DNA from 3 places in the Nocardiopsis synnemataformans genome. Region 2 is predicted to be linked to each of the others. Evidence: riboswitches for the same ligand, from Rfam matches in the RefSeq annotation. Region 2 holds a riboswitch; each other region holds the start of a gene.
The links. Region 2 has a riboswitch for thiamine pyrophosphate ahead of thiD (bifunctional hydroxymethylpyrimidine kinase/phosphomethylpyrimidine kinase). Riboswitches for the same ligand answer to the same signal wherever they lie in the genome.
Positions count from the first base shown of each region.

Region 1: it holds a riboswitch for thiamine pyrophosphate, as region 2 does, so the genes downstream of both, ACSIH6_RS08840 (ECF transporter S component) here and thiD (bifunctional hydroxymethylpyrimidine kinase/phosphomethylpyrimidine kinase) in region 2, are expected to answer to the same signal.
Region 3: it holds a riboswitch for thiamine pyrophosphate, as region 2 does, so the genes downstream of both, thiO (glycine oxidase ThiO) here and thiD (bifunctional hydroxymethylpyrimidine kinase/phosphomethylpyrimidine kinase) in region 2, are expected to answer to the same signal.

Region 1 covers NZ_CBDRFA010000011.1:115,989-121,568, forward strand. Annotated here, with positions in the region: gene ACSIH6_RS08825 (enoyl-CoA hydratase/isomerase family protein) at 132-920, opposite strand; gene ACSIH6_RS08830 (energy-coupling factor transporter transmembrane component T family protein) at 979-1,716, opposite strand; gene ACSIH6_RS08835 (ABC transporter ATP-binding protein) at 1,868-3,499, opposite strand; gene ACSIH6_RS08840 (ECF transporter S component) at 3,502-4,119, opposite strand; TPP riboswitch at 4,227-4,334, opposite strand; gene ACSIH6_RS08845 (transglycosylase domain-containing protein) at 4,397-5,580, opposite strand, start outside.
Region 2 covers NZ_CBDRFA010000004.1:137,852-143,431, reverse strand. Annotated here, with positions in the region: gene ACSIH6_RS03450 (alanine/glycine:cation symporter family protein) at 92-1,510, shown strand; gene thiD (bifunctional hydroxymethylpyrimidine kinase/phosphomethylpyrimidine kinase) at 1,717-2,520, opposite strand; TPP riboswitch at 2,508-2,606, opposite strand; gene ACSIH6_RS03440 (DedA family protein) at 2,777-3,472, opposite strand; gene ACSIH6_RS03435 (DUF368 domain-containing protein) at 3,492-4,421, opposite strand; gene ACSIH6_RS03430 (acyl-CoA synthetase) at 4,915-5,580, opposite strand, start outside.
Region 3 covers NZ_CBDRFA010000059.1:23,693-29,272, reverse strand. Annotated here, with positions in the region: gene ACSIH6_RS27745 (ABC transporter permease) at 1-752, shown strand, start outside; gene thiE (thiamine phosphate synthase) at 789-1,457, opposite strand; gene ACSIH6_RS27735 (Rv2175c family DNA-binding protein) at 1,581-1,934, opposite strand; TPP riboswitch at 2,017-2,128, shown strand; gene thiO (glycine oxidase ThiO) at 2,097-3,308, shown strand; gene thiS (sulfur carrier protein ThiS) at 3,314-3,520, shown strand; gene ACSIH6_RS27720 (RNA-guided endonuclease InsQ/TnpB family protein) at 3,566-4,798, opposite strand; gene ACSIH6_RS27715 (thiazole synthase) at 4,918-5,580, shown strand, end outside.

The DNA of each region.
Region 1 (5,580 bases), on a different contig from region 2:
CGTTCGATCCAACGAACAGGGCGAAAAGTTCTCGAATCCGCCGAAACGGCGGCGGGACGGACGGCACTGCGCGGTGTGCCGCCGCCCCGACCTGCTGTTTCGGCGCCCGGTCAGCGCCGTTCAGCGCCTCTTCAGCACCCCTTGAAGGCGGCCTTGCCGGGTCCCTGCTCGACGAAGCTGCGCATGCCGTCCTTCTGGTCCTCGGTCGCGAAAAGTCCCGCGAAGTGCAGGCGCTCGATCTCCAGACCGGTGTCCAGGTCCGTCTCCAGGCCCCGGTCCACCGCCTCCTTGGCCGCGGCCAGCGCGACGGCCGGGCCCTCGGCGTACCGGGCGACCAGCGCCACGGCGGCCCGGTAGACCTCCTCGTCCGGGACGACCTGGTCCACCAGGCCGATCTCCCGGGCCTCGTCCGCCTTCACGTGGCGGCCGCTGAAGATCATCTCCTTGGCCCGGGAGGAGCCGATCAGGCGGGGCAGGCGCTGGGTCCCGCCCGCGCCGGGGATGACGCCGAGCTGGATCTCGGGCACGCCCAGCCTGGCCCCGGCCCCCGCGACGCGAAAATCTGCTGCCAAAGCCAGCTCCAGGCCGCCGCCGAGCGCGTACCCGGTGACCGCCGCCACGACCGGCTTGGGGATGCGGGCCACCAGGTTCAGGGCGCCCTGGAGGTCGCGCGCGTAGCCCAGCATCTGGGCGGCGGTGCGGTCGGCCATCTCCTTGATGTCGGCGCCCGCGACGAACACCCGCTCGCCGCCGTAGACGACCACGGCGCGCACGGCCGGGTCCTTGGAGACCCGGGTCGCGGCCTCGGCGATCTCCGCGGTGAGCGCGGCGTTGAGCGCGTTCACCTTCGGCCTGTCCAGCCGGATCACGGCCACGGCCGGGTGGTCCGGATCGGTCTCCACGCGCACGAACTCGCCCACGGTCTGCTACCCCTCACTCACTTGGACGTCACTGTCTTCGAACTGCTTACCACCCGGTTCAGGAGAAGAGCAGCACCAGGGTGCCCAGCCTCGCGGACAGGGCGTAGGCCGCCGCCAGGAGCAGGGCGGATCCCACCAGCAGCAGCGTGTCCGCGATCCGCCAGCGGCTCTCCCGGGCGCGGGTGCGCGGTCCGGTCCCGAAGGCGCGCGCGTCCATCGCCGCGGCCAGCAGCGTCCCGGTGCGGATGGAGCGCACCAGCAGGGCGAACAGGCGGCCGAAGAACAGCGCGACCGCCCGGACGGGGTTGCGCCCGGCCTCCAGCCCGCGCGCCCTCCGCGCCAACGTGATCGTGCGCCACTGGTCGGCGAGCAGGGGGACGAGCCGCAGAGCCGCCAGCACGCCCATGGCGGGCCGCTCGGGCACCCGCAGCCGCTGCACCAGACCGTCGGCGGTCTCCGTGGGGTCGCTGCTCACGGCCGCGAGCAGACCGGGCAGGGCGATGGCCAGCAGGCGCACCGCGGCGCCCAGCGCGCCCTCCGCGCCGTGCTCCCCGTACAGGTAGTTGACCAGTCCGCTGGAGAGCCCCATGAGCAGGAAGGGCCCGCCCAGGACGAGCAGGGTGCGCCGGTCGATCCCGCTGAACGGCAGGAGCAGCAGGGCGCCCGCCAGCACCACGCCGCCGGTGACGGCGTCCACGGCCGGGACCAGGCCGACGCCCAGCAGCAGGGCGGCGAGCAACTTGGCAGCCGGGTTGAGCCCGACCAGCCAGAAGCGCGCCCCGCCGTCCGCGGGCATCTCCAGGGTGAGCGCGTCCCCGCCCTGCGCACGGGTCCCGTCCCCGGCCTGGGCCGTGCGCGTCGTGTCCCCCGCGCCGCCCGTGCCCGGTTCCGGTGGGGCGGAGACGACGGCGGAGCCGCCGTCCACGGGTGTGTTCGGGAACCTCCGGTCAGCCACGGCTCCCCCTTCCCGCCGCCGCGTGCCACGCGGTCCCGGACGGACCGGGCGGGCCGGGCGGATCCGTCCCGGCGCCCGCGTCCGGTGCGGCGGCCTCGTACACGGCGCGGCCCCCGGCCACGCGCACCCGAGCGTCGGCCAGGTGGCGCAGCAGCAGGTCGTCGTGGGTGGCCATGACCACCGCGCGGCCCGCGGACCGCAGGGTGGCGAGCAGTTCCACGAGTTCGGTCCAGGTGCGGGTGTCCTGGCCGAAGGTGGGCTCGTCGAGGACGAGCGCGTCGGGCGCGTGCGCGGGGCCGGAGCTGAGCGCCGTGGCCACCGACAGCCGACGCTTCTCCCCGCCCGAGAGCGTGTAGGGGTGCACGTCGGCCAGCGCGGACAGGCGCAGCCGCTCCATCAGCTCTCCCACCCAGGCCTCGGTCTCGGCCTCGCCCGTTCCGGCACGCAGCGGGGCGAAGCGCAGCTCGTCGCGCACGGTGGCGGTGACGAACTGGTCCTCGGCGTGCTGGAAGACCGTGCCCACGTGCCGGGCCAGCCTGCGGGCGGGCCAGCGCACGAGCGGGCGCGGGTCGGCCCCGGCCAGCGGCCCGCGCGGCAGCACCGCTCCCCTGTGGGGCTTGGACAGTCCGGCGAGCATGGTCAGCAGCGTGGACTTGCCCGCGCCGTTGGGGCCGGTCAGGGCGGTCGCGGTCCCGGCGCGGACGGCCACGTCCACCCCTTCGAGCACCGTGCGCCGGGACGCGGCGCGCACGCCGAGCTGGAGCGGGGTGCGCGCCGCGACGCCCACGGCCTCCAGCAGGGGCTCCCCGCCCGGCGCGGGCGCCAGGACGGGCGCGGGCTCATGCCCGGGCACCCACACGCCCTGCGCGGCCAACGAGCGACCGTGCTCGGCGAACACGGTCCCCGGGGACCCGTCGGCGACGACGCCTCCGCCGGGCGCCACGACCACGACCCGGTCCACCAGGTCCACGACGTCGGCCACCCGGTGCTCGACCAGCACCAGGGTCGCCTCGGTCTCGGCGAGCAGGCGGGCCAGCACGCCGCGCACCAGCGCGGCCCCGGCCGGGTCGAGGTTGGCAGTGGGCTCGTCCAGCAGCAGCAGGCGGGGGCGCATCGCCAGGGCCCCGGCGATCACCAGGCGCTGCTTCTCTCCGCCCGACAGCGCGCCGGTGGGATGGCGCGGCCCGTACGGGAAGCCGACGGCCTCCAGCGCCTCGCGGACCCGGGGCCAGATGAGTTCGGGGGCCACGCCCAGGTTCTCCGGGCCGAAGGCGACGTCGTCGCCCGCGCGCGCCATCACCAGCTGCGTCTCGGGGTCCTGGCTGACCAGGCCGACCGAGCCCCGGCTCCGGTCGGCGGGCTCGCCGTCCAGGAGCAGGGTGCCCTCGCGGTCGCCGCTGATGGCGCCGTCCTCGCCGGTCAGGCCGGCCAGCGAGTGCAGCAGGGTGGACTTGCCAGCGCCGGAGGCGCCCAGCAGCAGCACGCGCTCGCCCGGCTCGATCACCAGGTCCACGCCGCGCAGCGCGTGGGTCTCGCGGCCCGAGTGCCGCCAGCCCCAGCCGGAGAGCTCCACGCGCGCGCCGGGGCCCCCGGCAGCCGCCCGTCGCCCGTTCGCGAAGGCCACGGTCAGCCCCTCGCGGACGGGAAGGGGGCCAGCGCCCCGGAACGGGCCAGGGCGGTGGTGAGCAGTCGGCCGCCCACGCCCGCGATGAGGGCGGCGCTGATCAGCACGATGACGCCGAAGGTGACCTGGTGGGACAGCGGCCAGGTCGCGTAGTAGGTGATGTTGTCGCGGATGGCGGGGGAGAACCCCGCGACCGCCGCCGCGAGCACGGCCACGCCCATGCCCCAGCGGCGGTAGCCGAAGGCGAGGAAGACCAGCTCGGGCAGGATGCCCTGGAGGGCGCCGTCGAGGACCACGAGGATCCCCCACCCGGTGCCCAGGACGGCCGAGACCGAGGCCGCGGCGATGGAGGTGAGCAGGGCCGCGCCGGGCCTTCGGATGACCAGGCCACCGAGGACGCCGGGGAGCAGCCACACGCCGTAGAGGACGGCCTGCGCGGGCGGAAAGGCCACGAACAACGGGGTCGTGGCCTCCCAGACTGGATACCACAGCCAGAAGACGACGCCGACCGCGACGCCGATGACGGCGGCCACGACGATGTCGACGGTGCGCCAGCTCCGCAGCTGGCCGAGGACGTCGCGCCAGAAACCGGTGCCCTGGGTGGTGGTGTTCCTCTTCATGCGGTGTCCCTTCGCCGGGGGATGCGAGGGCCGGGCGGCCGAGAGCGGCTCCGGGACGCGTTCCGCGTGCGCCGGGACGTCCCCGGTGCGCGGGAGACACGCCACCGGTGACGGTTCCTACGACTTCCTTCGCTGGCATGACCCAGATCAGGTGTGTAAGGGTCTGCGGCCTGGTGCCGCACTCTCAGCGCTCGCGCGCTCCCCTGTCGGTTTCCTCCAGTATGAACAAGGGGGAACTCCGGGGTGTTCCCGGGCCGCGTTTACACACATGGAGGGCTCAGTCCGAGGGCCCGGCGCCGCCCTCGGGCACCTGCGGTTGCGGGGTCGCGCCGCTCCAGGGCGCGCCGCCGTCCCCGCCCGGGGACTCGCCACCACCGCCTCCGCCACCGCCAGTACCGCTGCCGTCTCCACCGCCACCGGTACCGCCACCACCGCCAGTACTGCCACCCCCGCCACCACCGCCGGTACCGCCTCCGGTCGAGCCCTCACCGCCTCCGGTGCCGCCACCTCCACCGCCGGTACCGCCGCCTCCACCGCCACCGGTTGAGCCCTCACCACCGCCACCACCGGTACCGCCGTCTCCGCCGGTCGAACCCTCACCACCGTCACCAGTGCCACCACCACCGGCCGCGCCATCGTCATCCCCGGCACCGCCATCACCGCCGGTTCCTCCGCCGCCGCCACCGGCCGCGACGCCGCCGTCACCGGTACCACCGCCACCGCCACCGGTGTCATCGTCGTCACCGCCGCCCGACGGCTTGTCCGAGGCCTTGCCGTAGACCTTCGGCGAAGGGGCGAACTCCTCCTCCGGGAGGTCCGCCACGGCCTCGCGCATGGTGGCCTGCCAGATCGGGCCGGGCAGCGTGGCTCCGTAGACGATGCCGTAGTAGCGGTCGCCGATGGTCACGCCCTGGAGCGTGTGCTGTTCCCCGCCCCGGATGTCACCGACGACCACGGTCCCGGCCAGGTTCGGGGTGTAGCCCGCGAACCACGCGTAGGCCGCGCTGTCGGTGGTGCCGGTCTTGCCCGCCACCGGGCGCCCGATCTCCAGGCCGTTGGCGGTGCCGCCCTCGAAGGTCTGCTGGAGCAGGTGGTTGACGCCGTCGGCGACCTCGGTGTCCAGCGCGCCCTCCTCGCACTCGGTGTCCACCTCGATCTCCTCGCCGCCCTCGCCCTCGACGAGGACCGAGGTCACGGGGACCGGTTCGCAGTAGGTGCCGCGGGAGGCGAAGACGGCGTAGGCAGTGGCCATGGTCAGCGGGGAGACCTCCTGGTCGCCCAGGGTGAAGGAGCTCCACACCTCCAGGTCCTCGCCGTCCGCGCGGTGGACGCCCAGGCTCCGGGCCATCTCCGCCGTCTCGCACAGGCCGACGCGTTCCTGGAGCTGGGCGAAGTAGGTGTTCACCGAACCCTTCGTCCCGCTGATCATGTTGTGCCTGCCCCCGTCGCTCTCCCCGGCGT
Region 2 (5,580 bases):
AGTGCCGAAGCGATCGCGAGGGCGTCGGATCCCCCGTACTCCGGTACCGGCGGCCCCTCGTCCCCACCACTCACCGATAGGGAGATCCCCTGTGGACCAGCTCCTCGAAATGGCTGGCATCGTCAGCAGCATCATCTGGGGGCCCTTCGTCCTCATTCCGCTGCTGTTCGGTGTCGGCCTGTTCCTCACGATCCGTCTCCGCCTGCTCCAGCTCCTCCGGCTGCCGCACGCGCTGTGGCTCGCCGTCGTCCGGCGCAAGGAGGACGACTCCGTCGAGGGCGACATCTCCCACTACCAGGCGCTGAGCACGGCCCTGGCCGCCACCGTCGGCGTCGGCAACATCGCCGGTGCCGCGCTCGCCATCGGCATCGGCGGCCCCGGCGCGCTGTTCTGGATGTGGGTCGTCGGCCTCCTCGGCATGGCCACCAAGTACAGCGAGGCCCTCCTGGGCGTGAAGTTCCGCCGCACCGACGCCAAGGGCGAGCAGAGCGGCGGCCCGATGTACTACCTCAAGTACGGGATCCGCGGCGGCCTGGGCACCACCCTGGGCGTGGCCTTCGCGGTCTTCGGCGCCATCGCCGCCTTCGGCATCGGCAACGGCACCCAGGCCAACGCCGTCGCGCAGCAGATCACCAGCGTCACGCCGCTGGACACGTGGGTGGTGGGCCTGGCGCTCATGATCCTCGCGGGCGCCGTCATCCTCGGCGGCATCAAGAGCATCGGCCGCGTCGCCTCCGCCCTCGTGCCGATCATGATCATTTGCTACGTGAGCGTCTGCCTGGTCATCCTGGCCGTCAACTGGGCCGCGATCCTCCCCGCGCTCCAGCTCGTGGTGACCGACGCCTTCACCGGCACCGCGGCCACGGGCGGCTTCGCCGGTGCGGGCATCATGCTCGCCATCCGGCAGGGCTTCGCCCGCGGCATCTTCTCCAACGAGTCGGGCCTGGGCACCGGGGCCATCGCCGCCGCCGCGGCCAAGACCAACCAGCCGGTCCGTCAGGCCATGGTCTCGATGACCCAGACCTTCATCGACACCATCATCGTGGTCACCATGACCTGCCTGGTCATCATCACCACCGGTGTCTGGATCGACGGCGACGACGACGGCTCGCTGATGACCAGCAACGCGGTCTCCGAGGGCCTGGGGTCGATCAGTCCCGCGCTCGCCCCGGCCGGTGCCGTCATCGTGGCCGTCGCGGTGGCCGTGTTCGCCTTCACCACCCTGCTCGGGTGGGCCTACTACGGCGAGCGCTGCATGGTGTTCCTGGGCGGCCGCCGCCTGGTCCTGCCCTACCGCCTGGTGTTCATCGCCGTCATCTACGTGGGCGCGGTCGCCAGCCTGGACTCGGTCTGGCTGTTCAGCGACATCGCCAACGGCCTGATGGCCCTGCCCAACCTCATCGGGCTCCTGCTGCTGTCCCCGGTCATCGTGGCGGAGACGCGCAAGTTCTTCGCCCACCCCGACTGGAGGGACCCGGACAAGGTCATGCAGGACGTGACCAAGCAGTAGCTCCGCCTCCGCAGGAGGACGGGACGAGGAGGGGGGACCGGCACGGAGCCGGTCCCCCTTCGGCGTCGGGTCCCGCCTCCGGCCCTTCCGGCGGTGGGCCCCACGGTCCCGGCGGGCTCGGGGTTCTCCACCGCGTGCGCCCGACGTGCGCCGACGACTCCGACTGATCACGACACCGCAGGTCAACGGGTTCGGGGGTGGCACTTCTACCACCAGGCGTGGAAGTGGTGCACCGGGCCCTGTCCGCCGCCCGCGTCGATCTCGTCGGCGCGCCGGATGGCCTCGGTCAGGTAGTCCTTGGCGTCGCCCACCGCGGCGGCCACGTCCGGCCGCTGCGGCAGCAGGGCCGCGATCGAGGAGGACAGCGTGCAACCGGTGCCGTGCGTGTTGCGGGTGGCCACCCTCGGGGCGCGGAACTCGACCGGGTCGGCGTCCCGGGCGACCAGGACGTCGACGCTCTCCCCGCCGGTCAGGTGGCCGCCCTTGAGCAGGACCCGGCGCGGGCCGAGCTCCAGCAGCCGCCAGGCCTGGGCGCGCATCGACGCCAGGTCGGTCGCCTCGGGCTCCTCCAGCAGGTCGGCGGCCTCGGGCAGGTTCGGGGTGACCAGGTCCGCGCGGGGCAGGAGCTTGGTGCGCAGCGCGTCGACGGCCGAGGCCTCCAGCAGCCGGTCCCCGCTCTTGGCGACCATCACCGGGTCCACCACCACGTTCGACAGCGCGTGGCGGTCGATCGCCTCGGCCACGGCCTCGGTGACCTCCGAGGTGCCCAGCATGCCCACCTTGACCGCGTGCACGGCGGCGTCGGCGAAGAGGGTGTCCATCTGGTGGGCGACGAACCGCGCCGGGACCGGGTGGACCCCGGTGACGCCGCGCGTGGACTGGGCGGTGAGCGCGGTGACCACGGTCATCCCGAAGGTCCCGTGCGCGGAGAAGGCCTTGAGGTCGGCCTGGACGCCCGCGCCCCCGCTGGGGTCGCTGCCGGCGATGGACACGATGTTGTACGCGCTCATGGCGTTCCTTCGCTAGTGCTAACTAGGGCAGGTTCGACGGGTGTGCTCTCAGCCGGGAACGTGTCCCAGCACCCCGCGCCTCCGGGGCCGCGTCGGCGGCCCCGGCCGGTATGTGCTTGTCGGTGCGTTCCGGGCAGGATACCCACAGAACACCGAAGGGGCCCGCCCGGGGATGCGGGCGGACCCCTGGAGGGGTTCACGGGGGACGGTGTCCCGGGGGAGGAGCCTCAGGCGGGGGCCCTCCGACGGGGGTGCCTCAGGCGGAGGTGTCCTCGGTCCGGCGGGCCTTGGTCCGCTTGTAGACGCGGGCCAGGATGAACCACAGCACCAGCAGGCCGATGATCACGACCACGACGTTGCTGATCACGCCGCTCCACTGGGCCAGGACGGGCTCGATGGCCGGGCCGAAGACGTAGCCGAGGCCGATCCAGATCGTGTTCCACACAGCGGAGCCGATGACCGTGTACAGCGAGAACTTGAACAGGGGCATCCGCTCGATCCCGGCGGGCACCGAGATGAAGCTGCGGACCAGGGGCACGCATCGGCCCAGCAGGACGGCGAGGCCGCCGAAGCGGGTGAAGAAGCGCTCGGCCTTGTAGAAGTCCTCGATCTCCAGCAGCGGGGTCTTCTCGACCAGCCAGGCCGTGCGGTCGCGGCCCAGGAGCGCGCCGATCGCGTAGAAGCCCCACGCGCCGACCAGGCAGCCGATCGTCGCCCACAGGATGGCGAGCCACACGTTCATGTGTCCGGCGTAGGCGAGGAACCCGGCGCCGGGCAGGACCGCCTCACTGGGCATCGGGGGAAAGAAGGTCTCGATGAACAGCGCCACGCCGACACCGGGTTCGCCCAGGGTCGTCATCAGGCTCAGGACCCACCCGATGAATCCCTCGTACTCGTGGACGACGTCGACTTCCGTCGTCGAGGCCGCGGTCATCAGCAGATTCGTTGTCATGCGGTTGTCGTTCCCGTTCTCAGACGTGGGTGGGAACCCGGCCGTGCTCGGGCTCCTCCATCCGGCGGCGCTTACGGCTTTCCCAGACGATGGCCGCCGCCACGATCGCGAAGCCGACCACCATGAGGGCCACCGTCACAGGGACGTCGGTGGGGGGCAGGACGGTGCGGTCCTCGTCCTGCCACGGCCACAGGGCGCGCAGCGAACCGGCCATGAGGCCGGTGAGGACCACCAGGGTCATGTGGTGGAAGTTCTCCAACAGGTACTGGAGCAGCTTCACGAACAGTGACAGGCCCGTGAGCATGCCGAGGGCGAACACCGAGAGGTAGGCGACGTCCATGTCCCCGACCGCGCTGATCGTGGGCTCGTACAGGCCCAGCGTGAGCAGGATGAAGGATCCGGACAGTCCGGGAAGGACCAGAGCGCAGACGGCCACCGCCGCGGCGAGGAAGACGACCACCGGGTGGGTGGGCAGGTTGGCGCCGGGCAGGCCGGTGAGGAAGAACGCGCCCGCGGCGAAGACCAGGGCGACGAGGTAGTGCCAGGCCCGCCACTTCTGGCCCGCACCGGTGTAGGGGATCCACAGGCAGGCCAGGACCAGGCCGAAGAACAGCGCGTACGCGTACTGGGTGTGGGCCTCGACCAGCGGTGCGAGGACCACGGCCGCCATACCGAGGAAGGCCACCATGCCGACGAGCGCGGGGATCAGCACGCTCCAGTCCACCTGGCGGAACTGCTCCTGGGCGCGTTCCCTTCCGCGCCCGCGCGGGACGTCGGTGACGTAGCGCCTGACGCCGCTGACCATGTGGCCGACGCCGCCGATGAGTTTGTCGTAGAGGCCGACGATGAGGGCGACCGTGCCGCCGCTGATACCGGGAAGGGCCTCCGAGGCGCCCACGGCGCCGCCGCGCACCGCGTTGAAGATGTAGCTGCCTACTGAGTTGGGCATCTGGGTTCTTGGGCGCGCTCCGGGCGGAACCCGGGCAAGCGCGCCGTCCTCCGTCCTAGTGGTGTCACCGCATGCGCACCGTGTGCACGGGTGGGAGGTGGGTCAAAGGTGGTCCACGCGTTCCACGGCCCCGAACGGTGCGCGGTGGAACCGGCCGGCCCCGGCCGGGAGGGTGCGACCCGGTCGGAGCGGGAGAGAGAAAACCGTGGGGCCTGGAACCAGGCGACGTCAGTCTAGCGGTGGAGGAGTGGGCGAAGGGCGGTCGGAAACATGCGCAACCCCTGTTTCGGCTGGGTAAGTCCGTATTGGCCCTGTGCCCGAAATGAAGGGCCCCGTACCGCTCCGGTGCGGAGTTCCGCAGTGGGGGACCGCGGAACCCGGAAGTCCGGCAGCCAGGCCTGCCCCGGACATGGTTTCGGACCCGTTCCGGAGCCGGGTCGCAGGGTCTGCCCCGGCCCCGCTCTGGAAGCTGGGCCGGGGCCCGGGTCGGCGCTCAGGGGACGGTCGGGACGGCCGGAGCGGACGCCCCGGTCCCGGTGACCGACGCCGCCCACCGGTAGTCCTGCTTGCCGACCGCCGTACGACGCACCCGGTCCACGAAGTGCACGGTCCGCGGCACCTTGAACCCCGCCAGCCGCACACGGCAGTACGCGCGCAGCTCGGCCTCCTCCAGGCGAGCACCCGCGGCCAGCGAGACCAGCGCGGTCACCCGCTGTCCGAGGTACTCGTCGGGCGAGGGCACCACGATGGCGTCCTCCACCGAGGGGTGCGCCTTGAGCGCGGCCTCCACCTCCTCGGGGTAGACCTTCTCCCCGGCGGTGTTGATCACCGCGCTCCCGCGTCCCAGCAGCGCGATCGAGCCGTCCGCGTCCCACGTCCCGAAGTCGCCCGACAGCGCCCAGCGGCGCCCCCCGGCGTCGGTGGGGAAGGTGCGCGCGGTCGCCAGGGGGTCGTTGTAGTAGCCCAGCGGGATCCGTCCGGTGCGCGCGATCCGCCCCACCTCGCGCGACCCCGGGGGCAGCGGGCGCAGGGACGCGTCCAGCACCGCGATGCTGCCGCCCATGGTGAAGCTGCGGCTGCCGGAGGTCCCGACCCGGGCCGGGACCTCCGGCGGACCGGCCGGTTCGGCGCCGGTCGCCGAGCCGCACACGCCCGTCTC
Region 3 (5,580 bases), on a different contig from region 2:
GCGCCGAACGCGTGCTGACCCGGCGCAGTCTCACCCACGCTCTGCGCAACGCCGACAGCATGATCACCGCGATCGTCGCCCCGGTCGCCGTGATGCTGCTGTTCGTCACCGTCTTCGGCTCGGCCGTGGAGGGGGTGACCGGCGGCTCGTACGTGGACTACGTGACCCCCGGCGTGATGCTGCTGTGCGCGGGCTTCGGCGCGGCGATGACCGCCACCGCCGTGCACGCCGACCTGTCTCGGGGGGTGGTGCAGCGCCTGCGGACCATGCCCGTGCGGGCGTCGGCCGTGGTCACCGGACACGTGGCGGCCAGCGTCGTGCGCAACCTGGTCTCCACCCTGGTGGTGCTGCTGGTGGCGGTGGCGCTGGGCTTTCGACCCGAGGCGGGGCCGCTGGAGTGGCTGGGAGCGCTCGCGCTGCTGGCCGGGTACGTCCTGGTGCTGACCACCGTGGCCGCCGCGTGGGGCCTGGCCTCGCGTTCGGCGGACACCGCGGCCACGTTCGCCTTCGTCGCCCTGTTCCTGCCCTACCTGTCCACGGCGTTCGTGCCGGTGGAGAGCCTGCCGCCGTTCCTGCGGGGGCTGGCCGAGCACCAACCGGTGACCCCGGCGATCGAGACGCTGCGCGCGCTCACCTCCGGGGAGCCGGTCGGCGGGCAGGCGTGGACGGCCGCTCTGTGGCTGTGCGGCCTGGGCGCGGCGGCGGCGCTGCTGACGGGGTGGCTGTTCCGCCGGGCGGCCGGGCGGCGCTGAGCGGCCCCCGGCGGGCGTCCGGTGCCCGGCCGCCGGTCAGTCCCCGGCGCGGGCCGCCAGGCGTTGGCGCAGACCGGAGGCGGCGGACCGGGGGTCCTCCGCCTCCGTGATCGCGCGCACGACCACGACCCGGCGGGCCCCGGCGTCCAGCACGCGGTCGATGTTGTCGGCGTCGATCCCGCCGATGGCGAACCAGGGGCGGTCGGTGCCCAGCGCGGCCGCCTCCTCCACCAGTTCCAGCCCGGCGGCCGGGCGGCCCGGCTTGGTGGGGGTCGCCCAGGTCGGGCCGACACAGAAGTAGTCGCTGCCGGGCTCCTCGGCGGAGGCGGCCGCGGCGGCGACGTCGTTGTTGGAGCGGCCGATCACGGGGTCCGCGCCGATGATGTCGCGGGCCATGGGCACGGGCAGGTCGCGCTGGCCCAGGTGGAGGACGTCGGCGCGCACTGCGCGGGCGATGTCGGCGCGGTCGTTGACCGCGAGCAGGGCGCCGTACCGCTCGCACGCCTCCTTCATCACCTCCAGGGCCGCGATCTCCTCGCGCGCCTCCAGGCCCTTGTCCCGGAGTTGGATGATGTCCACTCCCCCGGCCAGGGCGGCGTCGGCGAACTCGGCGAGATCGCCCCGACCGGTCCGGGCGTCGGTGCACAGGTACAGAAGCGATGCGTCCAGGCGCTTGCGCAGGCTGGTTCCGTGGCTGGTCCTCACACAGTCCACCCTAGGCCCTGGCGCGTTCGGGCCCAAGGGGGAGGGACGCGGCGGCGCGCCCCTCCCCCGTTTCCCACCCGGACCCCGACCGGGCTCGCGAGGTCGCGGGCTGGAGCTCGCGGACTAGAAGGCCATGCTCTGGGCCCGGCGGCGCACCTCGGTGCCCCGGTTCTCGCGCATGGCCTGGATCGGCGTGCCCGGCAGGGAGTCGTCGGGGGTGAACAGCCAGCGCAGGGCCTCCTCGGAGGAGAAGCCCGCGTCGGTGAGCAGTAGCAGTGTCCCCGGCAGGCCCTTCACCAGGTCGTCACCGTCGATGAAGGCGGCGGGGATGGACAGTTCGCCGTCGCGGACCACACCCATCATGCGGTTCTCGCGGATCAGCGTCTTGATCCGGTTCGGGCTCACGCCCAGCGGCGCAGCCGCCTCCTTGAGGGTCAGCCAGTCGCCGATGAGCGTGTCGATGTCGCGTTGTGTCACACCACCAATCTGCCACATCCGCGCACCTCCTTCCCCCCGGCACGGGGCGCGTCGGGTACGGGTCCTAGAATGGGGACAGACCCCTACATCCCGCGGGAGCCGGGTGGGACCCGGCTGAGAGGGAGGCTGTGAGCCTCCGACCGCACGAACCTGATCCGGATCATGCCGGCGAAGGGAGTGGAAACCACAGCCGTGCGCACCTCCAACGATTCCCACCGCGACCGCGTCGTCGTGGTCGGCGGCGGCCTCGTCGGGCGGGTCACCGCCTGGCGCGCCGCCCAACGCGGACTGCGCGTCACCCTGGTCGAGTCCGACCCGGCCCGCTCCGCCTCCACCGTGGCGGCGGGCATGCTCACGCCCGCCACCGAGGCGGTGTTCGGTGAGGAGCCCCTCATGGAGCTGGGCATCCGCTCGGCCCGCATGTACGCGGACTTCGTCGCCGAGCTGGAGGAGGCCAGCGGCCTGGACGTGGGCCACCGCGCCACCGGCACGCTCCTGGTCGCCTTCGACCGCGACGACCTGGCCGTCCTCACCGAACTGCACGCGCTCCAGCAGCGGCTGGGCATCGCCGCCGAGCGCCTCACCGGCCGCGAGTGCCGCCGTCTGGAGCCCATGCTCGCCCCGTCCGTGCGCGGCGGCGTCCTGGCGCCCGACGACCACTCCGTGGACCCGCGGCGGCTGCTGCGTGCCCTGGCCGCGGCGGGCGAGCGCGCGGGCGTCACCGAGGTCCGCGGGCGGGTCGGGGAGGTCCTCTCCCCCGGCCCCGGGGGCGCCCGACTGGGCGTGCTCCTGGCCGGGGAGACCCCGACCGCGGGCGCCACGGCCGGGGAGACCCTGCCCGCGCACCAGGTGGTGCTCGCCGCGGGCTGCTGGGGCAACGCCGTCGGGGTCCCCGAACCCGTGGTCCCGCCGCTGCGCCCGGTCAAGGGCCAGCTGCTGCGCGCCCGGGTGCCCGACGGCGGGCCGCCGCTCGTCAGCCGGACCGTCCGCGGCCTGGTCCGGGGCTTTCCGACCTACCTGGTGCCGCGCGCCGACGGCGAGATCGTCATCGGCGCCACCCAGGAGGAGCTGGGCCACGACACCTCCCTCACCGTCGGGGGGCTCTGGCAGGTGCTGCGGGACGCGCGCGAGCTCGTCCCCGGGGTGAGCGAGCTGGAGGTCACCGAGACCTGCGTCGGGCTGCGCCCCGGCTCCCCCGACAACGAACCCCTCCTGGGGCCCACCCGGGTCCCGGGACTGCACCTGGCCGCCGGGCACTTCCGGCACGGGGTGCTGCTGACCCCGGTGACCGGTGAGGCCATGGCCCGCGCCCTGACCGACGGAGACCTGCCGGAGTACGCCCGCCGCTTCACGGCACGACGCGCAAGTAGGTAGTAGCAGTGGAACTGATCATCAACGGCGACCGCCGAGAGTTCACCGACGACACGACCGTGGAAGCGGTCGTACGCGACCTGACCGGCACCGAGGTCCCCGGCGGTATCGCCGTGGCCGTCAACGACGAGGTGGTGCGCCGGGCCGCGTGGGCCGCGAGCCCGCTCAACCAGGGCGACCGCGTGGACGTCCTCACCGCAGTGCAGGGAGGCTGAACTTGACTTCCTCTCCTGTCTGAAGTCAGGAGATCGCGGAACCACCTACCGGTGGTTCGAGGCCAGGGCCTCGTCACGGGCCGCCCCGTGGCCTTCCTGCTTCGTCGCCGGTCGCCCCGTCCGGGAGGACTCCCGTTGAGGTCTCACACCAGCTCCGCAGGCAGATGCCACCAGCCCGGCGGCCCGGAGGTTGTTCGCCGCGTTCACATCACGGTCATGGGCCACCCCGCAACTGGGGCACGTCCAGGTGCGTACGTGCAGCGGCAGCGACACGTGCACGTACCCGTACCCGGGTGTCGAGCACGCCTTGGAGGAGGGGAGGAACCGGTCCACCACGACCAGATCGCGTCCGTACCAGGCGCACTTGTACTCCAGCATGGTGCGCAGCTCACGCCAGGCCACATCCGAGATCGCCCGGGACAACCGACGGTTCCTGACCAGGTTGCGCACGGTCAGGTCCTCGATCACGACCACTTGGTTCTCGCGGACGAGTCGAGAGGTGAGCTTGTGCAGGAAATCCCGGCGCCGGTCGGTGATGCGGGCGTGCACCCGCGCGACCTTGCGGCGGGCCCTGTCCCGGTTCGCGCTGCCCTGGGCCTTGCGGGCCAGCGTCCGTTGGGCTCGGGCCAGCCTGGCTGGGTCGCGGTGCTCGTGGCGGGGGTTGGCGACCTTCTCCCCCGTGGACAACGCCACCACGGAGGTGATTCCGGCGTCGATACCGACCGCCTTGTTGGCGGCCGGGGTCTGCTCGACGATGTCCTCGCACAGGAGCGAGACGAACCAGCGCCCGGCCGCGTCCCGCGAGACCGTCACCGTGGACGGCCGTGCCCCTTCGGGCAGAGGACGCGACCACACCACGTCCAAGGGCTCGGCCAGCTTGGCCAGGGTCAGGCGGCCCTGGCGGTAGCGGAAGGCGGACCGGGTGTACTCCGCCGAGGCCCGGGGCCTCTTCTTCGACTTGAACCGCGGGTACCTCGCGCGGCGGTCGAAGAGGTTGCGAAAGGTGGTGTGCAGGTGGCGCAGCGCCTGCTGGAGCGGGACGGAAGAGACCTCGGTGAGAAAGGACAGCTCCTCGGTCCTCTTCCACGCGGTGAGCATGGCCGAGGTGTGGGAGTAGCCCACCCGCTCCTGACGCTGCTGCCAGGCGGCGGTGCGTTCGGCCAAGGCGCGGCTGTAGACCAGGCGCACGCACCCGAACGTGCACGACAGCTCAGCCGCATGCACGGGAGTGGGGTAGAAGCGGTACCGAAACGCCCGCTTCACGCTCGTGCTGGTCATGGACCACACCGTAGCGACCACTCTGCGGTCGCGTGATGGGAATGCAACAGAAAGCGACAGGAAGGAGAGGGCGTGTCCTCCCCGCCCTGAAGGACGGGGTATTCACGCCCAACAAACAGATGAACGACGACCTCGTGATCGCGGGAACCTCCTTCGGGTCCAGGCTGATCACCGGAACCGGAGGGGCCCCCTCCCTGGAGGTCCTGGAGGAGGCCCTGATCGCCTCCGGCACCGAGCTGACCACCGTGGCGATGCGCCGGGTCTCCCCCGGCACCCAGGGATCGGTGTGGGACATCCTGACCCGCAACAGGATCCGGGCGCTGCCCAACACCGCCGGGTGCTTCACCGCCGTCGACGCGGTGCGCACCGCCCGCCTGGGCCGCGAGGCGCTGGACACCGACTGGGTGAAGCTGGAGGTGGTGGCGGACGAGCACACACTGCTGCCCGACCCCGTCGAGCTGCTGGACGCCGCCGAACAGCTGGTGGACGAGGGCTTCACCGTGCTGCCCTACACCAACGACGACCCAGTGCTGGCCCGGCGGCTGGAGCAGGTGGGCTGCGCCGCGGTGATGCCGCTGGCCGCCCCGATCGGCTCGGGGCTGGGCATCCGCAATCCGCACAACCTGGAGCTGATCGTCGAGCGGGCCGGCGTGCCGGTCATCGTGGACGCGGGGATCGGCACCGCCAGCGACGCCGCCCTGGCCATGGAGCTGGGCTGCGACGCGGTCCTGCTGGCCACGGCCGTGACCCGCGCCCAGGACCCGGTGCGCATGGCCGCCGCG